4 regions of the Alteromonas sp. Cnat3-28 genome follow, and region 3 is predicted to be linked to each of the others. Evidence: predicted binding sites of a transcription regulator. Region 3 holds the regulator's gene; each other region holds the start of a gene.
What was found. Region 3 encodes FNR, which switches genes on or off when oxygen is low (the NO sensors DNR and NnrR bind a similar motif). Its sites were predicted from a motif close to TTGATCTAGATCAA; they were not measured.
Positions count from the first base shown of each region.

Region 1: MHM87_RS19245 (OmpW family outer membrane protein) is a predicted target of FNR. The motif match lies at 4,065-4,078, and genes of this name have one in related genera.
Region 2: yegQ (tRNA 5-hydroxyuridine modification protein YegQ) is a predicted target of FNR. The motif match lies at 3,195-3,208, and genes of this name have one in related genera.
Region 4: MHM87_RS19030 (PRC-barrel domain-containing protein) is a predicted target of FNR. The motif match lies at 1,518-1,531, and genes of this name have one in related genera.

Region 1 is NZ_JAKREY010000034.1:5,619-11,355, forward strand. It holds gene MHM87_RS19215 (LysM domain-containing protein) at 1-123, shown strand, start outside; gene dprA (DNA-processing protein DprA) at 163-1,272, shown strand; gene MHM87_RS19225 (DUF494 family protein) at 1,274-1,750, shown strand; gene MHM87_RS19230 (type I DNA topoisomerase) at 1,836-2,378, shown strand; gene MHM87_RS19235 (Sua5/YciO/YrdC/YwlC family protein) at 2,423-3,028, shown strand; gene hemF (oxygen-dependent coproporphyrinogen oxidase) at 3,025-3,957, shown strand; gene MHM87_RS19245 (OmpW family outer membrane protein) at 4,192-4,872, shown strand; gene MHM87_RS19250 (group II truncated hemoglobin) at 4,997-5,428, opposite strand; gene aroE (shikimate dehydrogenase) at 5,427-5,737, shown strand, end outside.
Region 2 is NZ_JAKREY010000015.1:77,749-83,485, reverse strand. It holds gene MHM87_RS15045 (aminotransferase class I/II-fold pyridoxal phosphate-dependent enzyme) at 15-1,244, opposite strand; gene MHM87_RS15040 (YfhL family 4Fe-4S dicluster ferredoxin) at 1,362-1,607, opposite strand; gene yegQ (tRNA 5-hydroxyuridine modification protein YegQ) at 1,611-3,107, opposite strand; gene MHM87_RS15030 (zinc-dependent metalloprotease) at 3,441-5,737, shown strand, end outside.
Region 3 is NZ_JAKREY010000001.1:107,185-112,921, reverse strand. It holds gene MHM87_RS00550 (heavy metal translocating P-type ATPase) at 1-1,838, shown strand, start outside; gene ccoS (cbb3-type cytochrome oxidase assembly protein CcoS) at 1,840-2,070, shown strand; gene MHM87_RS00540 (sulfite exporter TauE/SafE family protein) at 2,057-2,716, shown strand; gene fnr (fumarate/nitrate reduction transcriptional regulator Fnr) at 2,762-3,499, shown strand; one part of gene MHM87_RS00530 (IS3 family transposase) at 3,595-3,946, shown strand; one part of gene MHM87_RS00530 (IS3 family transposase) at 3,946-4,823, shown strand; gene uspE (universal stress protein UspE) at 5,046-5,737, shown strand, end outside.
Region 4 is NZ_JAKREY010000032.1:8,037-13,773, forward strand. It holds gene MHM87_RS19015 (LysR family transcriptional regulator) at 1-413, opposite strand, end outside; gene MHM87_RS19020 (hypothetical protein) at 540-707, opposite strand; gene MHM87_RS19025 (DUF413 domain-containing protein) at 1,107-1,463, shown strand; gene MHM87_RS19030 (PRC-barrel domain-containing protein) at 1,656-2,405, shown strand; gene MHM87_RS19035 (metalloregulator ArsR/SmtB family transcription factor) at 2,502-2,813, opposite strand; gene MHM87_RS19040 (rhodanese-like domain-containing protein) at 2,998-3,348, shown strand; gene MHM87_RS19045 (LysR family transcriptional regulator) at 3,405-4,328, shown strand; gene MHM87_RS19050 (exopolysaccharide biosynthesis protein) at 4,337-4,942, opposite strand; gene MHM87_RS19055 (sigma-54 dependent transcriptional regulator) at 5,489-5,737, shown strand, end outside.

The DNA of each region.
Region 1 (5,737 bases), on a different contig from region 3:
TCGCAACCCGCGCTTAAAGTAGGTGAAGTTGTTGTGTTTAAAACATTTGATGCGGCAAGTTACGGATTAATTACGCGAGCGAATAAGGGGATAAAGCGCGGCTTCATTGTCGCCAAGCCTTAAACGTTGCATGGTTCATTGTCGCTCGCATTAGGAGCGATAATGGCACCACAATCTTCTCAGTTAGACAGCGAAGCATTAGCATGGATAGCGCTGGCTTCCGCTCAGCGTGTTTCACCTAAACTATGGCTACAGGCTCTCGAAAAATATCAACTTTCTACTGTCGATTTAGGCAGCAACACGTCTTCGCTGCCTAACGAGGTTAAACAACTCACCAACAACATTTCACCGCCTCTTATTGATGCAGCAATAAACTGGCTGCAAGCGAGCGACAATAGACACATCGTGCCGTTGTCATCGCCTCACTATCCAGAATTACTTAAGCAATTGGATAGTCCGCCCCTCGCGCTATTTGCCACGGGAAACAAAGCGCTATTTCAAAAACCACAGATTGCTATAGTGGGAAGCAGAAGGGCCAGCCTTCAGGGTAAGCGTACCGCAACCGACATTGCTTATGGGTTATCTAGTAGCGGAGTTGTAGTGACGAGCGGCCTTGCCATGGGCATTGATAGCGCCGCACACCAAGGCGCCCTGTCTGGTAGCACCGGAACCATTGCGGTAATGGGTACGGGACCTGAAAAGGTATATCCGGCTAAAAATAGTAAGCTCTATGAAGCTATCAACAATGACGGAGGTGTCACCGTTACAGAGTTTTTTCCGGGGCAGGGACCTAAGCCTTGGCATTTTCCAAGGCGAAATCGAATTATCGCAGCGTTATCCCTTGGAACCTTAGTGGTAGAGGCAAAAATTAAGAGTGGCACCTTGATAACTGCGAATTTGGCCGCAGATATGGGGCGAGAAGTATTCGCTGTGCCAGGCAATATCGCTAACGTTTACGCTGAAGGTTGCCACTGGTTAATCCAACAGGGCGCCAAATTAGTAACAAATATAAGCGATATTCTAGATGAAGTTGGCGTTCAGCCGGAACAACTAGGCTTGAATGTTGACGAGCAAAACGAAAAAAGTACAGCGAATAGCTTGGCAACCGATAAATTATTAGCTAGTGTGGATTATGACATCACCGCTATTGATGTCATAGCCCAGCGCAATGCCTTATCTGTATCGCAAGCAATGGCATCATTATTAGAATATGAGTTGCGTGGTTTAGTGGCCGCTGTCCCTGGTGGTTACGTTAAATTGAGGGGAAAATAATATGTTCGATATCCTCATGTATCTGTTTGAAAACTTCATTCACAGTGAAACGGAAATTCGTGTTGACCAAGACGAGTTAACGGAAGAGCTTGTGCGCGCAGGATTTCATCACGATGAGATTTATAAAGCCCTCGCATGGTTAGAAAAGTTAGCGGCACTGCAAGAGACGGACATCAAACCGTACTTTTGCAAAGGTATTAGCACTAGCTTAAGCCGTATTTACACGCATGAAGAACAAATGCGTTTAGATGTGGAATGTCGCGGTTTTCTTATGTTCTTAGAACAGGTTAATGTGTTGGATGCCTCCACACGCGAAATGGTTATAGATCGCGTTATGGAAATTGATTCCAATGAATTTTGCTTGGAAGACCTGAAGTGGGTTGTGCTAATGGTACTATTCAACGTACCTGGCAAAGAGAAAGCCTACGCACAAATGGAAGATCTTTTGTTCGAAGAGCCAGATGGTGTTCTGCATTAATGCAGTTGTAGTCACTGGTATTTGAATCTTTACTTAAAAATGCGCTGTGAAATTGCAGCGCGTTTAAGGCCTTAACGTCCAATACATGTCTAAAATAGACCATTCACTCTTTTCAGCGCACGAGCATGCTCTCGATGATAATTTCGGAGATTGCCCCGAGTGCGGTAAACCTCTTCATATAAAGAACAGTAAATCCGGCCCTTTTATTGGGTGTACGGGCTATCCGGAATGTAGCTTTAGTAAGCCACTTCACGATAAACAAACCACCATACTGAAAACCTTAGACGGTGTAGCCTGCCCTGAATGCGCATCCGACTTAGCCATAAAGAAAGGGCGGTTTGGCATGTTTATCGGCTGTACCAATTTTCCTTCATGCCATCACATAGAGCCCATTAAAGAAAAAGAAGATACTTTGGTGGATTGTCCAAAGTGTAAGAAAGGGCATCTAATCTCGCGTACTAACAAATATGGCAAACAGTTTTTTGCGTGCAACCATTATCCACAATGTCGATATGTGCTAAATTTCACGCCGGTTAATGAAAGCTGCCCAGACTGCGGTTGGGGAGTATTGATAGACAAAAAGGGACATTTACAGTGTCCTCAGCCTAGTTGTGGCTTTAAAAAGTAATTATACGAACAACTAAAGAAGAACTATACGTAGAGATTAAAACCATGTCTGATATCCAAAATGGGAACGTAAACACGTTTACCCCCGTTGAGGCTAACTCACCTGAAGTAGACCCTGTTGTTGCCGCATTCCAAGCTGGCAGTTTAATCGTTTATCCAACCGAAGCGGTAATGGGCATCGGATGTGACCCCGACAATGAAGCCGCTGTAAATGCGCTGTTAGAGATAAAACAGCGACCGGTAGAAAAGGGCGTGATATTGATTGCAGCAAACTACAGTCAGCTACTGCCTTATGTTAACGACAACGCCATTCGCCCTGACAGACGCACCGATATTTTTTCGAGCTGGCCAGGCCCTAATACTTGGCTATTACCTAAGTCGTCATCTGCGCCAGTTTGGTTAACCGGCAAGCATAGTAAAATAGCGGTGCGCGTAACTAATCACCCTGTAGTAGTGGAATTGTGCAACAAGTTAGGTAAACCGTTAGTTTCTACAAGCGCTAACCTGACCGGCCAACCGCCAGCCACCACTACTGAAGAAGCAAAAGCCGTATTCGCTGATTCCGTTTTCTATGTTGAAGGAGAAGTAGGCGGTGCAACTAAACCCAGTACCATTCGCGATGGTGACACAGCAGAGGTAATAAGAGCATGACATCAGCAGAATTACTGGACGGTAAAAATGCCGCTGAAGTAATAGAACAAGTAAAAAGCTATTTACTAGGGCTGCAAGACACCATTTGCCAGACCCTTGAACTTGCCGATGGTAAGGGCCAGTTTGTTGAAGACAGCTGGCAGCGAGAAGAAGGTGGCGGTGGCCGTTCTCGAGTACTAAAAAATGGTGCGGTGATTGAACAAGGCGGCGTTAACTTTTCTCATGTGTTTGGCAGTCAAATGCCGGCTTCAGCAACGGCTAATCGGCCTGAGCTTGCGGGAAGAAACTTTCAAGCAATGGGTGTATCACTCGTTATTCATCCACATAACCCTTATATCCCAACGTCACATGCTAATGTTCGCTTTTTCATTGCAGAAAAAGAGGACGAGGCACCTATCTGGTGGTTTGGCGGCGGCTTCGACTTGACGCCATTTTATCCGTTTAAAGATGACGTTTTACACTGGCATGATACTGCTAAAAAATTATGTAAGCCGTTTGGCGATGATGTTTACCCTAAGTACAAAAAGTGGTGCGACGACTACTTTTACTTAAAGCATCGCAATGAAACTCGCGGAGTGGGCGGTTTATTCTTCGACGACCTGAATGAATGGGGCTTTGAACAGTCATTTGCATATATGCAGGCTGTTGGTAATGGCTTCATCGATGCTTACGTTCCTATTGTTGAACGTCGTAAGCAAACCGATTTCGGCGAAAGAGAGCGTGATTTCCAACTTTACCGCCGGGGCCGCTACGTTGAGTTTAACCTTGTATTCGACCGGGGCACTTTATTTGGACTGCAAACCGGCGGGCGTACTGAATCAATTCTAATGTCGATGCCGCCGCTCGCGCGCTGGGAGTATTGTTATACACCTGCACCGGGTAGCGCCGAAGCCAAGCTGACAGACTGGTTAAAACCTACTGATTGGTGATTAATTATTAAATAAGGCTGCGCTTAAATCCTTACGCGGACCGCCGATAGCAGCTTTCATCTTTAATGACTAAAAAACGCCGTATTAACGTTAATGCGGCGTTTTTTTTGATCTACATCAAGGTGGAATATCATCTGTGTTTCAGTGAGTTATCAAACTTGCGCTGGATCAATGTTTCTCTTAACCACAGGCGTAAAGTAGCGCCATCTTAGTTAAACACAAAAGAGACACATCATGCGCAAACACTTTTTATCTGCATCTGCACTTTGCCTTACACTTGCTGCACTCTCACCTTTAGCTAGCGCTCACCAGCAGGGCGACTGGATTGTTCGTGGCGGTCTTACGACCGTTGCTCCTGACGAATCGACGTCTAACATCGTCGCGGGTGGAACTGATCTTGGCGTGGCTCTTAATATCGATAACGATACTCAGCTAGGTCTAAACGTAGCGTACTTTATTACTGACAATATTAATATTGAGCTGCTTGCCGCAACGCCCTTTAAGCACGACGTTAATTTTTCTGTTGCTGACCCGTTAGGGACGGGTAACCAGCTTGGAGAAGTCACGCACCTTCCACCTACCCTTACCGCAAACTACTATTTTAATGATGCCAGCTCTGCGTTTCAGCCGTACATTGGTGCAGGTATCAACTATACCTTTATCTTTGATGAAGAGTTTACAGGTGCGAATGAAACAGCTGGCTTAAGCGACCTTTCGCTTGATAATTCATTTGGCTTGTCAGCACAGGTGGGAATGGATTACCAAATTGATACCAAATGGCATGTCAATGCATCGGTTCGATTCATTGATATAGATACCGAAGCAACCTTCAAAGTGGGTGATGCTGCTGGAAAGGTAAGTGATATTGAAATAGATCCTTGGGTGTATACCTTATCGGTGGGTTACACATTCTAATTATTAGTTCTACGCCTTATTAACTATTAGGCTTTCACAATTGCACTACTTTATGCGCCATAAAGAGCGTAGACAGTAACAGGGGAGTTGCGCGTTAAAAGGTTAATCCTTTCAACGCGCTTTTTTATTTTGTATTCACCATGTGATTGGCGAGTTGATCAAGTGCGTCTATCAACTGTTGAGCTAAGGCGATATCTTCAACCGTTTTAAACATGGCTTTTCGCATGCAATACATCCACTGCGCTTTTAACTCCGGTGTTACGGTATAAGGTAGGTGGCGTGCACGCAGACGCGGGTGGCCATACTGCTGCTGATAATCATCAGGACCACCAAGCCATAAACTTAAATAGAGAAAGAACACGTGGCGAATTCTGTCTAATGGCTGGGGGTGAATAGCTAGCAGTTCATTGGCGAGTGGATCGGTTTCCATTATGTCGTAAAACGTATTTGCTAATTCCCGTACTTTCTCCTCTCCACCTATACGTTCATATGGTGTACTCTGCGAAGCACGATTATCGCTTTTCTTCTTTATATTAAATAAGTCTCGTATTCCCATGAAAAAATTCGCTGTATTCGGAAATCCTATTGCACAGAGTTTATCACCAACTATCCATCAAATGTTTGCTGAACAAGTGGGAGAAAAGATTTCTTATGAAAAGATACTTGCGCCAGTAGATGGTTTTGTAGATGCCGCCAACGCGTTTTTAGCTCAGGAAGGCGCGGTAGGTTGTAACGTCACTATGCCTTTTAAGCTTGATGCATTCAACTTGGCAAAGGTAGATGACCAAGCAGCCAAAGATGCACAAGCTGTTAATACGCTAATGAATGGTGACAGCGGTGAAGTGTGGGGATACAACACTGATGG
Region 2 (5,737 bases), on a different contig from region 3:
AGCATAAAAAAGCGTTAGCTTAATGATTCTACAAACTCAGCAAGCCGTGAAAGCCCTTCCTCCAAGCGTTCAATGCTAGTGGCGAAAGACAGTCTTACGTAATGGTTGGCATTGTGCTCACCAAAATCATTACCCGGCGTAAGCGCTACGTGATGTTGTGAAAGTAGGGCATCACAAAATTCAATTGCACTTAGCCCTGTGTGCTTAATATTGATGTAGGCGTAAAACGCACCGTCAGGCTTTGCATCTAAACCAAGCCTCATATTTTCAAGTGCACTAAAAACAAGGGAAGCACGCTTTTCCAGCGTATGGCGGTTTTGCTCGCATTGCGCCAATGCTTCTGGTTTAAAGCACGCAAGAGCGGCTTTTTGCGATAGGGTAGAGGGGCAAATAAACAAATTCTGCGCGAGTTTTTCAACGATGGGCGTCATTGCTTCAGGTACCACACACCAGCCAAGACGCCAGCCGGTCATGCCAAAATATTTGGAAAAACTGTTTATTACGACCACTGTTTCTTCAAGCTGTGCATTGGCAAGTACGGTTTGAAGTTTGGTATCAGTGCCCAAGGTCGATTGGGAAGCGAATGTATCATTGCGTACATCAAGATCAGCCGAAAGCGATAGATCCAAGTAAATTTCGTCAACAATTAAAAAGCCACCTTTGGATTTGCAGTACTCGCCAATTTTAGTCAACTCTTCTGCATCTATAACCGTACCAGTAGGATTGGCAGGTGTGGCAATAAGTACGCCTTTCGTGTTGTGCTTCCAATTATCGGCAACACTTGTTGCGGTTAGCTGAAAGTTATCCTCACTGCGTGTTGGTACCAGCGTTACCTCTGCGCCAAATGCGTTTAAAAAACGTCGGTTACAAGGGTAAGACGGGTCGCCCAATATCACGTTGTCGCCTGGTTCAACCAAGGCAGCACTTGCCAAAAGTAAAGCGCCAGAAGCCCCAGCGGTCACGACCACTCTAGAAGGGCTTAACGCTACGCCATGTTTAACTTCATAAAAGCGTGCAACGGCTTCACGTAGTTCAGCCATGCCCAGCGCCGAGGTATAGGGAAAAACTGGGGCATTTAAGCTTTCTTTCATTGCGGCAAGAACTGCTGCGGGTGCGCCGAAATCAGGCTCGCCTAAATTAAGTCTTATAACATCTTTACCTTGCTGTTCTAGTGCCGTGGCTTTTTCGCCATAGGCCATAGCAAGAAACGGAGAGATCGCTGTAGCGCGAGAGGCAAACTTCAAAATAAAACCCTTATTAGTAGTGCCAATTCAAACTGTACCGCAATTAGGGATCACTCTTGGTTATGATTCAAGGGAATTCTTCGAGAAGTACAATTAACTCGCTGACTTACTTCATAGCTAACTATTTAAACGAACAAACTTTTCGGCCAACTCGTCTAGTGATTCTTTATTGTGCGGGTCAGGCTTAACAACATCTATTGGGCATACCGCTGCGCAAGTAGGCGCATCGTAATGCCCCACGCATTCTGTACAGCGTAACGGGTCTATTTCATACACTTTATTACCCATGCTTATAGCGGCATTAGGGCATTCGGGTTCGCACATGTCGCAGTTAATGCAGCTATCAAGAATAAGCAGTGCCATGCATTATGCCTCGCTCGCGTTTTCGGGTGTTACTGCACTAGGAGCTTTTCGAAACGGATTGCGGGTATCAACGCCTTCATCTAAATTTCGCAGCAGTAGGGCAAAGTTTAGAGACACATCGCTGGGTATCGGTATTCTTACTTGGTGTCCTGAACCCTTAGCATCCGTAATAGAATGGTTTCTCTTATCCAGCATCTCATTTAGAGTAAAGGTAATGTTGCCGCTTGGCGTCATCAACTCAAGCGAGTCACCTACACAGAATTTGTTTTTAACGTTTATAATTGCATAGCCAGACTCTTCACAACGGTCAATCACTTCACCAACAAATTGCTGTTTATCGCTGACTGAGTGGCCATACTCATAGTTCTGATACGCGTGGTGCGCATGGCGACGCAAGAAACCCTCGGTATAACCTCGATGAGCTAAAGTATCCAAGCTTCCCATTAATGTACTATCAAAAGGCTTTCCTGCTACAGCGTCGTCAATTGCTTTTCTATAGACTTGAGCGGTTCGGGCACAGTAGTAATGTGATTTAGTGCGGCCTTCTATTTTTAAACTATGCACGCCCATTTGGGTTAACCTGCCAACATGTTGCACGGCACGCAAATCTTTAGAATTCATAATATAGGTGCCATGTTCGTCTTCAAAAGCTGGCATCAGTTCTCCAGGCTTTTCCTTTTCTTCTAACATAAACACTTTGGGGCTTGGCGTGCCTTCACCAAGGGTAGGAATTACCACTTGAGGTGCTGTAACTGCCTTATTAATCTCATTGGTTAGAACGATGTCGCCAGTTTCGTTTTCCTCGCCTGCCTTAACATCGTAAGACCATCGACAAGCATTGGTACAAGTGCCCTGATTCGGATCGCGTTTATTCATATATCCAGACAATAAGCAGCGCCCCGAATACGCCATACAAAGCGCGCCATGCACAAACACTTCCAATTCCATGTCTGGAACATGCTCGCGAATAGTTTCAATTTCTTCCAAAGAGAGCTCTCGGGACAAAATAACGCGCTCTATGCCTTGTTTCTGCCAAAACTTCACCGTGGCGTAGTTCACCGCATTGGCCTGTACACTCAAGTGAATAGGCATTTCAGGAAAGGCGTCGCGCACCATCATAATAAGCCCTGGGTCTGACATAATTAACGCATCGGGCTTCATAGCAATTACTGGTGAAATATCTTTAAGGTAGGTACCTAGCTTACTGTTGTGCGGAGCAATGTTGCTTACTACATAGAACTTTTTACCTAAAGCATGTGCTTCTTCTATGCCTATCGCTAAGTTCTCAAGGCTGAATTCGTTGTTTCTTACGCGAAGCGAGTAGCGTGGCTGCCCAGCATAAACAGCATCAGCGCCATAGGCGAAAGCGTAGCGCATATTGCGTAAGCTACCCGCAGGTGCAAGCAATTCTGGCGCGATTAACGTTTGTTTTGGCAATGTTGAAACTGAGTCTTCACGTAGGTTAGAAGAGCTGCGATTAGGTGATAATTTTGAAGTCATAGATAAAAACCGCTACTAGACGCTTTAAACAAGGCGGCGGATTTTATAAGCCGTAAAATACCTCTACAACTCAAACAAAGCTTGGTGTTGACCAAGATCAAATAATTTGTTGTCGCTTGTGTTTTTGAATGTTTAAACGGCAATTGAGCAGAGTCAATGCCAGCTGTTTTCTTCCATATAGTTGCGTTTTTAGTGCATTACCTTCGGTAGGAAAAACCAAGCCTGTTCACAGCTAAATAACAAGCAAAAAAAGCGCATTAAACGATGAACTACCATGGGCAAAACCCACCACATAGGGTAGGCTAGAAATTCACAATAATAAGGACTAACTGCATGCTGCAATTGAACATTTTTCATAAAGCGGCACGACAAGTAAAAGCATCGGGCAAATCGGCCATTGCGATTACGGTATTATTTGTCGTGTCTACGTCTTCCGCATTGGCTGCGCTGCCAAGCATTGGTGAATTCACCAGCAATATGACCAAAAAAGATGGTTTAATTCCTGTTTACTATGACGATGAAAGTGACAAAGTTTACTTGGCGGTGCCAACAGACCACGCCGAATACCTGTTTCAAAGTAGTTTGCCGTATGGCGTAGGGTCTAACGACATTGGCCTTGATCGCGGCCAGCTAGGCAATACGCGTTTAGTAAGCTTTGGAAAATTTGGAAACAAGGTTTTATTAAAGCAGCACAACACCAAATATCGAGCAGCTCACGGCAGCGACGCTGAGAAACAGAGCATTGATGAAGCCTTTGCTGATTCGGTTATTGCAGGTTTTACGCTGGTAGCCAAAAACGACCGTGCCAGTCTAATAGATTACACACCGTTCTTATTAAGCGATATTCACGGCATTGGCAATCGCTTAGCGGGAACTAACCAAGGCAGTTTTAGCGTAGATAACATGCGAAGCGGCGTGTATTTACCTAAAACCAAAGGCTTTGAAAAGAATACTGAATTAGAGGCTTTAGTCACCTTTGCAGGTAAGAAGCCAGGCGAATACATGCAGCAAGTTACGCCCGACCCAGAAAGCTTGTCGGTGCATTTGCATCATTCGTTTGTGGCACTGCCCGACGACAATTACACGCCCAGAGAGTACCACCCGTACTCGGGCTACTGGAAATTCAGTTACTTTGATTATTCAACGCCTATCAGCGAGCCTACTGAACAGCGTTTTATTACCCGCCATCGTTTAAATAAGAAAACCCCGCATGCTGCAATGAGCGAAGCAGTCGAGCCTATTGTGTATTACCTAGATCCTGGTATTCCAGAACCCGTAATGACCGCGCTTAAAGAAGGGGCGAGCTGGTGGAATCAAGCCTATGAAGCCGCAGGCTACAAAGACGCGTTTCAGGTGAAAGTATTGCCCGAAGGTGCCGACCCAATGGACGTGCGCTATAACGTAATCAACTGGGTACATCGCGCAACGCGCGGTTGGTCTTATGGTTCGTCGGTTGTCGACCCGCGCACTGGTGAAATTATCAAAGGTCACGTTACGCTCGGCTCATTGCGTGTAAGACAAGATTATTTAATTGCCCTTGGCCTAACCAGTCCTTTTAAGGACGGCAGCACCGACACCACTGCACAGCAAGAAATGGCTTTAGACCGCATTAGGCAGCTTTCAGCCCACGAAGTAGGGCACACATTGGGTATAGCCCACAACTTTGCGGCAAGTGAAAATAACCGTGCGTCGGTAATGGATTATCCTCATCCCAAAATTAGTATTAGAAACGGCAAAATTAGCTTGGAAGGTGCGTATGATAAAGGCATAGGCGCATGGGATATTCACGCCGTAGCGTATGGCTATCAAGATTTTGCCAGCGACGTAGAGGCAACCGAAGCCTTGGCAAAAATTATCGTAAAAGGCCGTAATGAGGGTTTAAGTTTTAAGTCAGATCCCGATACCCGCAGTAGTCGCCATGCATCGGCAAACGGCCATATGTGGGAAAACGGTAGCAATCCGCTAGATGCTTTCGATGAAATTTCACAAGTACGCGAACTGGCGTTAGCCAATTTAGGTTTAGACACCTTAAGCCCAAATAGCAGTTTATCCTCGCTTGAAAATGCTTTAGTGCCTATTTACTTACTCCACCGTTATCAGTTAGAAGCCGTTGCAAAGCAAGTCGGCGGCTTAGTGTATGAATACGAACGCAAAGGTGACTATACCAAAGCACAGGGCCAACAGTTTGTAGCGCCTGCAGTGCAGCAACGCGCTATGCAGCAGTTAATTACAGCTACTACCGCTGACTACCTGACGATACCTGAATCGGTACTCGCCCTTATTCCACCGACAGCGTATGGCGACGATATTACTCGCGAGCACTTTAAGGGCAAAATGGGGTTAATGTTAGACCCTGTTTCTGCCGCCGCTTCTGCATCTAACTTTGCGTTTGAATTACTATTGCACCCAGAGCGCTTAAACCGCTTAGAGTGGCAGACAAGAAGCACTAATGACAGACGCAAAAAAGTAGGCGTTTCTATGCTGGTGAAGCAAATACTTAACGTTCACTGGTATAAAAATAAGTCACAAAGCCCACTAGCAAAACGCTTACAGTTAGTGGCGTTAAATGCAGTGATGAAAGCAGTAACTAACGATAAGTTGGCGCCTGAAGTAAGAATGGAAGCCGAACT
Region 3 (5,737 bases):
ATTCAGGCAGCAACTTTTATATGGGCGCCGCTAAAGCGCTAAGCGCCAAAACGGTTAATATGGACGTACCCGTTACGCTCGCAATATTCGGTACTTACATTGCTGGAATTCGTTCTACAGTATTAGAGCAAGGTGAAGTGTATTTCGAATCCATTTGTATGTTTATTTTTCTGCTGTTACTTAGCCGATTCTTAGAACATCGCAGTCGTCATCGCGCCGCACAAATCTCTGCCAATATGATGCAGTATGTGCCCGTATCAGCTACCAAAGTAAATCCGGATGGCAGCCTAACCGAGTGTCTGGCTAAGCAGCTAAAAATTGACGACGTAGTGCTGGTGAAGCCTGGTGAAACAGTCCCCATTGATGGGGTGGTAACGGACGGCAACGCAGCGGTTGACGAATCTATGCTTACCGGCGAGTTTAACCCCGTGCGTAAGTCGAACAGTAGCCCGGTATACGGCGGCACGGTTTGTCAAGATGGTACGCTAACCATTACGGTTACGCAGACCCTCAAAAATGCGCTGGTAAATCAAATTGTACGGCTGCAAGCAAGTGCGATGGCGAGTAAACCTAAAGCAGCGCAGATAGCCGATAATTTTTCTCGCTATTTCGTTACTGCGGTATTGCTGATTTCGGCGTTAACCTATGGCTTTTGGGCGTATCAGGGTAGCGACGAGGCATTTTGGATCACCATATCGGTGCTGGTTGCCACCTGTCCTTGCGCATTAGGATTGGCTACGCCATCAGCGTTAACCTGTGCTATGGCAAAGTTAAACAGACAAGGTATTTTATTAAAACGGGCCGATGCGCTTGAACAAATTACTGACATTGACACTATCGCATTAGACAAGACCGGTACGCTCACAAAAGGCAAGTTCACTATTTCAAATGCCTGGTACGCAGACGGTGTGGATAGTGACAGTGCGCTATCAATTGCACGCGCTTTGGAGTCACGCTCTGAACATCCAATTGCCAAAGCCTTTAGCGACGGTATAGCCTTTAGCGACGGTATAGCCTTTAGCGACGGTATAGCCTTTAGCGACGGTATAGCCTTTAGCGACGGTATAGCCTTTAGCGAGAATTCTGCCTCTAGCGGCAGTGCTGACGTTATCGATAGCACGGTACACAAAGTGACTAATTTTACCGTTACGCCAGGAGGTGGTATCAGCGGTGAGATCAATGACACGTTGTTTTCTATGGGTTCTGCAGCATTCAGCGTTCACGAATCTCAGCTAAAACTCATTGAAGCGTTCCCTTCAGCTAACGTGTTTCTCACGGTTAAGGGGCGTATTATGGCGGCGTATGAAGTAAAGGATTCACTAAGAGAAGATACGCAAGAAACTCTCGATATATTAGCTGCAAGCCATACCCTCGCCGTTTTAAGTGGTGATACACAGCAAAACGTTAATGCGCTTACCGCACCATTGCCAATTTCGACCGCTAAAGGTGGCCTAACACCTGAGCAAAAGTACGAAGCCGTTCAAGCTATGCAGCAATCTGGCGCGAAAGTGATGATGATGGGTGACGGTATTAACGACGCTCCAGTTCTTGCCAGTGCTGATGTGGCAATTGCAGTGGGTAATGCCACAGACGTGGCTAAAACTGCCGCCGACGTGATACTGCTTGGCGATCAGCTGCTTTCTGTACCAGAACTTATTCGAACTGCGCACCAAGTGAAGCAAAAAATAAGGCAAAATATTGGCTGGTCGGTAGGTTACAACGTTTTGATCTTACCTTTCGCCGTATCAGGCCTACTTTCACCGTGGATGGCTGTTGTTGGTATGTCGTTAAGCAGTATCATTGTGGTCACAAACTCAACGCGACTCTTGAGCAAATAGCATGAGTATTATTTACGTATTAATTCCAATCGCCATCATCATTGTTGCCGTCGCTATCGTGATATTCTTTTGGGCGGTGAAAACCAATCAATTTGAAGATTTAGATCGCCAAGGTTATAGCATACTGTTTGACGATGATCTTCCGCCAGAAGAAAAAAAGCTAGCTGAGCAACGCAAGCAACTTCAAGACAGTAAAGTAGACAAAAGCCAAGCGCCACATGGAAGGGATTAACTACTTCTCTGCCTTTCTTATCGGCTTAGCCGGTGGAGTTCACTGTGTGGGAATGTGCGGTGGAATTGTCGCTGCGCTAAGGATGGTATCGCCTAAAGGCGCTTCAGCACTACCCTATACCCTTGCCTATAACATGGGACGTATAGTGAGCTACACTATCGCCGGAGCAATAACCGGGGCACTTGGAAAAATTGCAGCAGATTATATACCTCTTGCCAACTATGCCCTTTCCCTACTTAGCGGAATCATGTTGCTTCTACTGGCGTGTTATTTGGGTAAGTGGTGGACTGGCTTAACAGTGCTGGAAAATGCGGGTAAAGGCCTATTTTCCAAAGTCCAGCCGCTTTCAAAACGCTTTTTGCCATTTAAGACCCCTTTAAGTGCGTTGCCTTATGGTTTTATTTGGGGTTGGCTTCCTTGCGGTTTGGTGTATTCCACACTTACCTGGTCTCTCGCGGCGGGTAACGCGCTAGAAGGCGCTGCTATTATGTTCTTCTTCGGTTTGGGTACATTACCCACCTTGCTCGCTGCAAGCGCTGGTAGCCAATATATTGTTCGAAGTTTTCAACATAATCATTTTAGACAAATTATTGCAGTAATAATGGCAATATATGCCGCTTATCTTATTCATGGCGCAATCGTTTAAAAATGGGTGTATTATTGTCGGGTATTCTTTTAGAGAGCGTGCATTATGAGCAAAGGAAGCCAATTTTCTATTCACTGTCAAAACTGTAGTTTCAGTCACCTGTGTTTACCGGTGGCGTTAAACAAAACAGAAATCGAGTCTCTTGACGATATTATTGAACGCAAGAAGCCGCTTCATAAAGGTGACACGCTGATTCAAACTGGTGATAAATTCCGTTCTCTATTTGCAGTGAGAACCGGTTCATTCAAATCATTTGTGACTAATACCGAAGGTGAAGAACAGATTACCGGCTTTCACTTTCCTGGTGACATTATCGGTTTCGATGCATTAAGAGAGAACAAACACCAAAGCTATACCTCTGCGTTAGAAACTGCCATGGTGTGTGAGCTTCCCTACGAGACCCTCGACGAAATGTCAGTGCAATTTCCAAAGCTGCGCCACCAAATCATGAGCTTCATGAGCGCTGAAATAAAACAAGATCACGACATGATCATGCTTTTAAACAAGCGAACCGCAGAAGAGCGTTTATTGTATTTTATATCACATCTTTCTCAGCGCTTTGAAGAGCGTGGCTTTTCCCATAGAGAATTCCACTTAACCATGACGCGCAACGAAATTGGAAACTATTTAGGGTTAACGATTGAAACGATTAGTCGTCTGTTAAGCCGTTTTCAAAAAGACAACATCATAAAAGTAGACGGCAAGCTTATTACTATTTTGGATTTCGATAGGCTAAACACCAAACTAGCGGCGCTTAACGGCCCTAGCGTTGTCTGCGGTTAGTCCTTTTTAAGTGTTAAATAAGGCGCGCACTAAGCGCGCTTTTTTGTAACCTGTTGTCCCGTCCTAAAATACGTTGACATAAAGAGGACTTCTTTATGACAACTTCAAGTAATCAAAGACCTAAGCGCACACAGCGTGATTACACCTTAGCTTTTAAATTGGGTGTGGTTGAGCGTGTAGAAAAAGGCGAATTCACTTATAAACAGGCACAAGCTCACTTCGGAATACAAGGAAGGTCGACGGTACTGGTTTGGCTCAGAAAGCATGGTAGACTCGACTGGTCGAAACCATTTCAGCATCCACTTATGCCAAGTTCAAAAGAAACACCAGCCGAAAAAATAAAACGTCTCGAGAGAGAATTAGCTGACGAAAAGCTCCGTAATAAAATCCTTAATGGAATGGTAGATATTATGGATAACGAGTATGGAGCGGGTCTCAGAAAAAAGTACTTATCCGGTACGTCTGGCAAGCCAAAAAAAGAAAAGAAATAAATTTGGCGGCAGCATGCCGGGTTGTGGGAGTATCGAGACAGTCGGTTTACCAGGCTGTTTCTCGCATGGAATGTAGAAGAGCAGAGCTATCGATAATTAAAGATTGGGTACTTTACTGGCGCAAGTATATGCCGCAAATAGGGACGCGTAAGCTCTATAAACTTATAAAACCAAAGTTGGTTGAGCATGGGATTAAACTAGGTCGAGATGGCTTTTTTACTTACTTAAGGAGCGAGGGGCTACTCGTTAAGCCAAAGAAAAGCTTTACCAAAACTACATTCAGTAAACATTGGATGAAAAAGCATCCAAATTTACTTAAGGAAGAAGGTCTGCATAATGCAAAGCATGTGCTTGTTAGCGATATCACCTATCTCGAATCCGACCAAGGTGTACACTATCTATCGTTAGTAACAGACTCTAGCACGCGTAAAATTGTAGGGCACCACTTGAGCTTGGACATGAGGGCTGAAAATGTAGTCAAAGCACTGAAGATGGCCGTCAGAGATAAACGATATGCAGGTAACAGTGTTCACCACTCAGACAGAGGGCTACAATACTGTTCAGCTATCTACCAGAATGAGTTGAATGCGAATGGGATCCAGCCGTCAATGACAGATGGTTACGACTGTTATCAAAATGCATTAGCAGAACGAATAAACGGTATACTTAAGCAAGAGTTCTTACTCTACCGATGTAAAACAATCGAAGAGTTGAAAATACTCGTTACCGAATCAATCAATATTTACAATGAAATGAGACCGCACTTAGCATTAGATATGGAAACGCCTAACGCAGTGCATAATAGAAAAGGCCAGCTTCGAGAGCTGGCCTAATAACTGTCAACCTATATTAGGACGACACATGTGTTAGCCACCTATCTACCCTTTCAGCGCCACGCCGGTTGCTCCATATTCAATTAGGTAGGTTCACTCATGGTCGCCTCGTAAAATTCTTGATCTAAAACAACTTACGTTTTTCCCAATGTCGTTTATAGTTAGTATTAGAAAGCTTCGATTTCGACAGCCGCTACTAAGTTTCGTAGTTAGGGGAACGTTATGATTGAGTGTAAACGAATTCTGGCCGTGGTAGATGCCGAGCGCGATAACCAACCTGCACTAAGCCGAGCTTATGAACTCGCTTCAAAAACAGGCGCTTCAGTTACCGCAATGATGGTGGTATACGACTTATCTTATGATATGACGACCATGCTTAGCCCGGATGAGCGCGAGTCAATGCGCGATGCAGTTACAAAGGAGCATGCAAAATGGCTTGCCACCCACTTAAGAGAACAAGGATTCACTGAAACTGATATCGTTGTAGAATGGAATAATCGTGCGTATGAGTCGATTATTTACTACACCCTAAACAATCAGATAGATTTAGTGGTAAAGGCAACCAAAAAGCACGACGATCTTGCTTCTGTTATTTTCACCCCCACCGACTGGCATTTAATGCGTAAATGCCCTCGGCCAGTATTGCTCGTTAAAGAGCACGACTGGCCAGAAGGAGGAGAGATTATTGCTGCAGTAAACGTAGGCAGTGAAGACGATGAGCATGCCGCACTTAACGATAAGCTCACCCTCATTGCTAACGACTACGCCTCTTTATTGAAAGGTAGCGTAAATTTGGTCAACAGTTACCCTTCTACACCACTTAATATCGCCATAGAAGTGCCTGAGTTCGACCCCGATACCTATCACGACGCGGTAAAAAATCATCATTTAAAAGAAATGCGTAGTCACGCGTT
Region 4 (5,737 bases), on a different contig from region 3:
GTCACCCTTTCGTGCAATTGTCGCGAAAGGGTATCTAACGTAAGAACTTCAGCCTTTACTGACCAATCGGGAAACGAGTTGTGTAGGTGGCTGAGCATCTGAGGCAATAACAGCTCGCTCGCCAGCTGTGTTGCGCCGCAAACAACATATTCAGAGGATTGAATTTGGAGCTCTTGTTTTGCTTCGTTTAGCGTTGCGCATAATTGCCTAGCGTAAGGCAGAAGTTTCTCACCAGATTGAGTGAGCTGTATACTGTTGCGTTGCCTAATAAAAAGCGTGGTATGAAAATACTCTTCAAGTAGCTTTATGCGCGCACTGACTGCAGATTGAGTAAGGTAAAGGTTTTCAGCCGCTTTACCAAAGTGACGAGTTTTTGCCACCTCTATAAAGGTGGTGAGAAAGCGTATATCCATGCTTATTGTACAACCGAATCAAAGTGGGTCTAAATTGACACAGATAATACGGCAAGTAAACACAAAAGCACAGAAGCGCACCGCTATAAACGGTACGCTTTATTAAAATTTCACCAACTCGCTGAATTAATACTCTTCTTGGTGCAGGCGACGCTGTTTGTCACGGCGTTGCAGGTCACGCTTCTGCTTTTCCTTTACAGTACTTTGACGTTTGGAATTTGGCTTTTTAGCGTGAAAATCTTCCTCTTCTACCGAGTCCCATTCATCACGCTGGTAACGATAGTCTTTACTCATTGACTTCTCTGGGTTGTTAACACACCTCAATTATTATCTTAAGCGACAAAATAGAAAACGAATTTTAATCATCGTAGCGACAAGAATTTTTGATTATTCCCATCAGTGATTTTCATAGACTTTTAACGTCCAACTCATTTACGCTCGTGTAATAGCGACGCCCGTTGCAGGGCCAATAAGTAAAAAACTACATTTTACTTTAATTTCAAGAGCTTAGGTATATCACGCTTGAGGTTATACCCTCGCACTTTCTGTATACTTTTCAAACGTAATCTAAAATTTAGTGTTAGATTTTATACCGTTAAAAATTTTTTATTGATAAGAGAAAAATCTTTTGTTTTATCTTCGTTTTTAATTATCTTAAAAGTGCGCTGAACAAAACATTACGTTGGGTACAACATGAAAAGTTTAGCTATTCGACAATCTGCAAAACCTTATATTGACCGTCAGAAGTTTCCATACGGTTTTCGTAAATCAGGTGACTTCAGTATTACTGAAGCCGATCTTCTAACCCACTACGGCAAAACACTGCTAGGACTTGAAAGTGGCGAATTGTCGCCTGAAAGTGATGATGAGAGACATTTCGTCGAATTCGTTACAGGTAAAGTAGAAGCTAGCAATAACCTAGAAAAAGCCTGGGCGAAATACGTCAGATTAGCAAGGGGTAAAAAGCACTTCTACACCCTTCACAGCAGTGCGAGTAACCAATCAGACTATGATGAAGATTACTCTGATGAAGAATTCGATGTAGCATAATGCTACAGCATTACTAAAAAGCTCGCTCCGGCGAGCTTTTTTGTTATTGAACAAATGATCTCAATCAACTTCAGACAAGAACAAAATGAAGAAACATTAAGGACTGTCTACACTTAGTAGTAATACAGAGTGATGTGCAGTGAATTGTGCATTTCATTCTGAAAAACGAGCCCATGCAAAGGAGGCGCAACGATGATCATTAGTTCAAAACAGCTTACTCACTTTTCTATACATGCCCTTGATGACAAAGTGGGCGGCATCCGCGATATCCTTTTCGATGACGAAACCTTCACTGTTCGCTACTTGGTCGCAGATACCAATACTTGGCTACCGCTTAGCCGTAAAGTGGTGATATCACCTATATCTGTCAAACAGTTAGATGAAGATAGTGAGTCTGTTCATATCAATATGACAGTTGATACATTAAAAAACAGCCCCTCTATTGACGAACATAAGCCTGTGTCACGTGAATACGAAGAAAATCTCTTCAAATATTTTGGTTACGGATACTATTGGATTGGACCAGGAGCTTGGGGGGAGTTCGCACATCCAAATGAACTGGTCGAATTACAGCGCGCTGAAGAGTCTGAAACTGAAAACCCGAAAAAGAGCACCAACCACCTAAGAGCAGTGGGCGAAGTTGGTGGATATGAAGTTGCTACAACCACTGATAACGTGGGCCACATCAGTAACTTTGTCATTGACACCGAGAGCTGGAAGATAGTCATGCTAGTGGTAGATACCAACAACTGGCTTCCGGGTGGCAAACATCTCGCACTTCTACCTAGCGATATTGAAAGTATCGACTGGGCGGCGCACAGCGTAGTAGTCAATTTAAGTCACGACGAATTGGTTGATAGACCTGAAGTGGAAAGTGAAAAAATATCTGAAGAAGGCTATGTGCCTATGCTTTGCGAGCAATTGAATAAAAACGGAAATTAATAACCGAAGAATGTCACTGTTGGCGATTTTTAGTTAGGAACTTTACAATGTCCGTTGTTGAAGGCGGACATTGTAGCTTAGGATACAAAAAGAAGATTACTCGCAGAAAAATTCGTACATCAAAGCAATCAAACGCTTGACGCGCTCGTCTGCTAAGCGGTAGTAAATAGTTTGACCTTCCCTTCTTGTGGCCACCATCTTTGATTCTCGCAATAAAGCAAGATGCTGAGAAATCACTGGCTGCGAGACGCTAACAACTTCGAGAAGTTCGGTTACCGATTTTTCCTCTTTCAGCAACGAACAAAGCACCATAAGGCGTGTTTTATTCGCGAATTGCTTTAGGAAGATTTCGGCTTCCGCAGCGTGTTCCATTATATCATCTGAACCTATTACCATATCCTCGGACATAAGCACTCTCTATCTGTAAAGTATTTCGGCACCAATTTAGCCATTTACTATACTAAAGTATAAGACATTTTGCCGACCTGCCAATTTATGCGACGAATCCCTGTATTTTACATTGTTTTATTACGCTGACATCAATATATTAGATTTTACTTATTTTAACCAAGTTTAGGCAAAAAGGAAAAGTATGCTTATAGATATGAAGACTCGAATAGAAAACATAGACGATAACTTACGCACTGTATCTGCAAAGCAAGCGGCTAGTGAGTGCCGAAACAATAGCGGTATACTGATTGATGTACGAGAGAGTGCCGAAGTTGCCAATCAGCCCGTACCTTCTGCGCTTCACATACCACGCGGCGTGCTCGAAATGAAGGCACTGGAACAGTTTAAAGATGCTTCAGCGCCACTTTATATTCACTGTGCATCGGGCATTCGAGCAAAACTAGCAGCAGAGCAACTTATAAAAATGGGCTATGAGAACGTTTCGGTTGTGACATGCCCTGTACCCACGATAAACCAAGCAAACCGAAAATGACTTCTTAACCACGTGTATGCTATAAGTAGCGTTAATTAAGAGTTTTAAGGCCCTGTATGCTGAAATCTACGTTAGAACAATGGCGAATGTTCAAAGCCGTCGTCGATGCAGGCGGCTTTAATCAAGCTGCTGCTGAAGTTCACAAAAGTCAATCGAGCGTTCACCACGCGGTTCAAAAGCTTGAAAACGCCATTGGTGTGTCGTTGTTTGAGAATATTGGACGTAAAGTCCAGCTTTCTCCGCAAGGCGAACTTATGTATCGCCGTGCCTCTTTTTTGCTGAGCGAAGCGCACAAGCTCGAGGCCGTTGCCAATAGCCTTCAATCTGGCACAGAAACAACTTTACGCATAGCGGTGGATATTATTTTTCCGTCTGAATTGCTTTATAACGTGCTAGCGAAAGTTTCTGCTGAGTTTCCGCTGCTTCGTATCGAGATAGAAGAAACTGTGCTCAGTGGCGCAAATTCACTTTTGAGCAATGGTAAAGTTGATTTAGGCATCTCTCCTTTCGTGTTTCCTAATGGCTTTAGCGAAGACTTGTGCGAAATTGAGTTTGCAGCTGTCGCTCACGCCGACCATCCATTACACCAATTAGATAGAACGCTCACACTGGAAGACTTAAAAGCGCATCGTCAAATTGTGGTAAGGGATTCATCTGCGGAGCGTAAAGCTGATGTGGGCTGGTTAGGTGCAGAGCAACGCTGGACCGTAAGCCACGTTAGAACGTCATTAGATATTATTGCTCAGGGGTTGGGTTTTGCGTGGCTGCCTATAGCAATCATTAAAGATGAGCTTGAAGACGGTACACTCGTTCCCCTTCCCCTGGATAATAATGCAGCATTGCGTAAGGCGCTCCTTTATCTGTCTTTTGAAGACGGCGATACGTTGGGACCAGCTGCCCGTGCTTTTATTGGTGAGCTACGATATCAAACAATGAACCTTCCATCGTCAGATTTTATGCTCGATTCGTGTACTGAGTAGTTTGACCATCAGTTTAGAGCGACTGCAAGGCGTTCAAATCCAAGTATAAACCCAAATAGCGATAATGAAACACCAACTAACGCCACAGCACCATCGTCTGTGGCCATGCCTATTGCCATAATAAAAACAGCAAAAGCGGGAATAAGGCCCATAAAGGGAATAAGCTCCAGAGGAATCATTACAAGTCCGCAACCTGCACAACATAATGCGATGAGTGATCTGAACACAGGCTGGCGCATGAAAAAACACCGAGGAACTAAAAAGCGGTCTACGCGTACTGCATACGGTTTAACCTTTTCGACAATGTAGCGAAGCTGATCGGCGTCACAGTTTAGTTGCATCACTTTTTGCGGTAACCAAGGATGCCTACGACCGAGTAAAATTTGCAACGCGATGAGTAAAATTGTCCCACCCGCTAAAGATGGGATCCCAGGGATGGCCCCAATCGGTGTGCAAGCGATAAAAGATGGCAGCGCCAACATTGGTCCAAAGCCTCTTTTCTCCATCACATCCCAAAATTCAGCAAACTCGAACGTATCTTGTCTTGCTCGCGGCTGCATTTTCCCCAACAACTCGTACAAGGTCATTGATCTTACAGCTGTTTTTCCCCACATCTTCAATTCCTTTGATATCACATTACCAGCGAACGTCGCGCTAATCAGACGGGCTCCTCGCCTAATTAATATACATTTCTTGCACCTACTCGATTTACCATAGTGAGATTGCAAGTAACCTTAGACAGGCAAATCGTGCGAAAAATATGCCATCGATTGCATGTGACGGTGTGTTGAAGACAGGAATACTTTTTGCAAATGCCCCTGATAAGTAAAGTAAAATCACCTAATAAAACAAAGACAGATATAGACATTCTGTACTTTAGTGCGATGTGCACCGCTGATCGCAAAGACTTGATAAATTAGAAGAAGGTAGCGCAACCGACTATCTCTGGCATCAAGGCAAGTGTTCAAGATTTCCGGGTTGCTTGAAGCGTTTAGATATTTTCCGATGCGCTTACGCTTTATCAATTTAAACCAGCGTATAAATAAACTTTAAATATGCGCTTTAGCATTCAGTTGTTAATAGCGTATGATAAAACTATAACATTGATTCTATTCCATATTTTTTCTGAATAGGAAACGAAAGAAGAGAGGGACATCCACGTGCTTACCGTACTTTTAGTTGATGACGACGCCGAGTTCACAGAAGTAGCTTGTACTATCATCGAATTTCTTGGCCACGAAGTACTTACCGCTGCCACACTCAAAGAAGCCCGCGATTGGTTAGAGAAAGAAACCTTTGACCATGTACTGCTTGATTTCATGCTACCCGATGGAAGCGGCGCGCACTTGTTCAATGAGTTAGATGCACTTCCTAAGCGCCCTCGCGTTACTTTGATAACGGGTCACCCT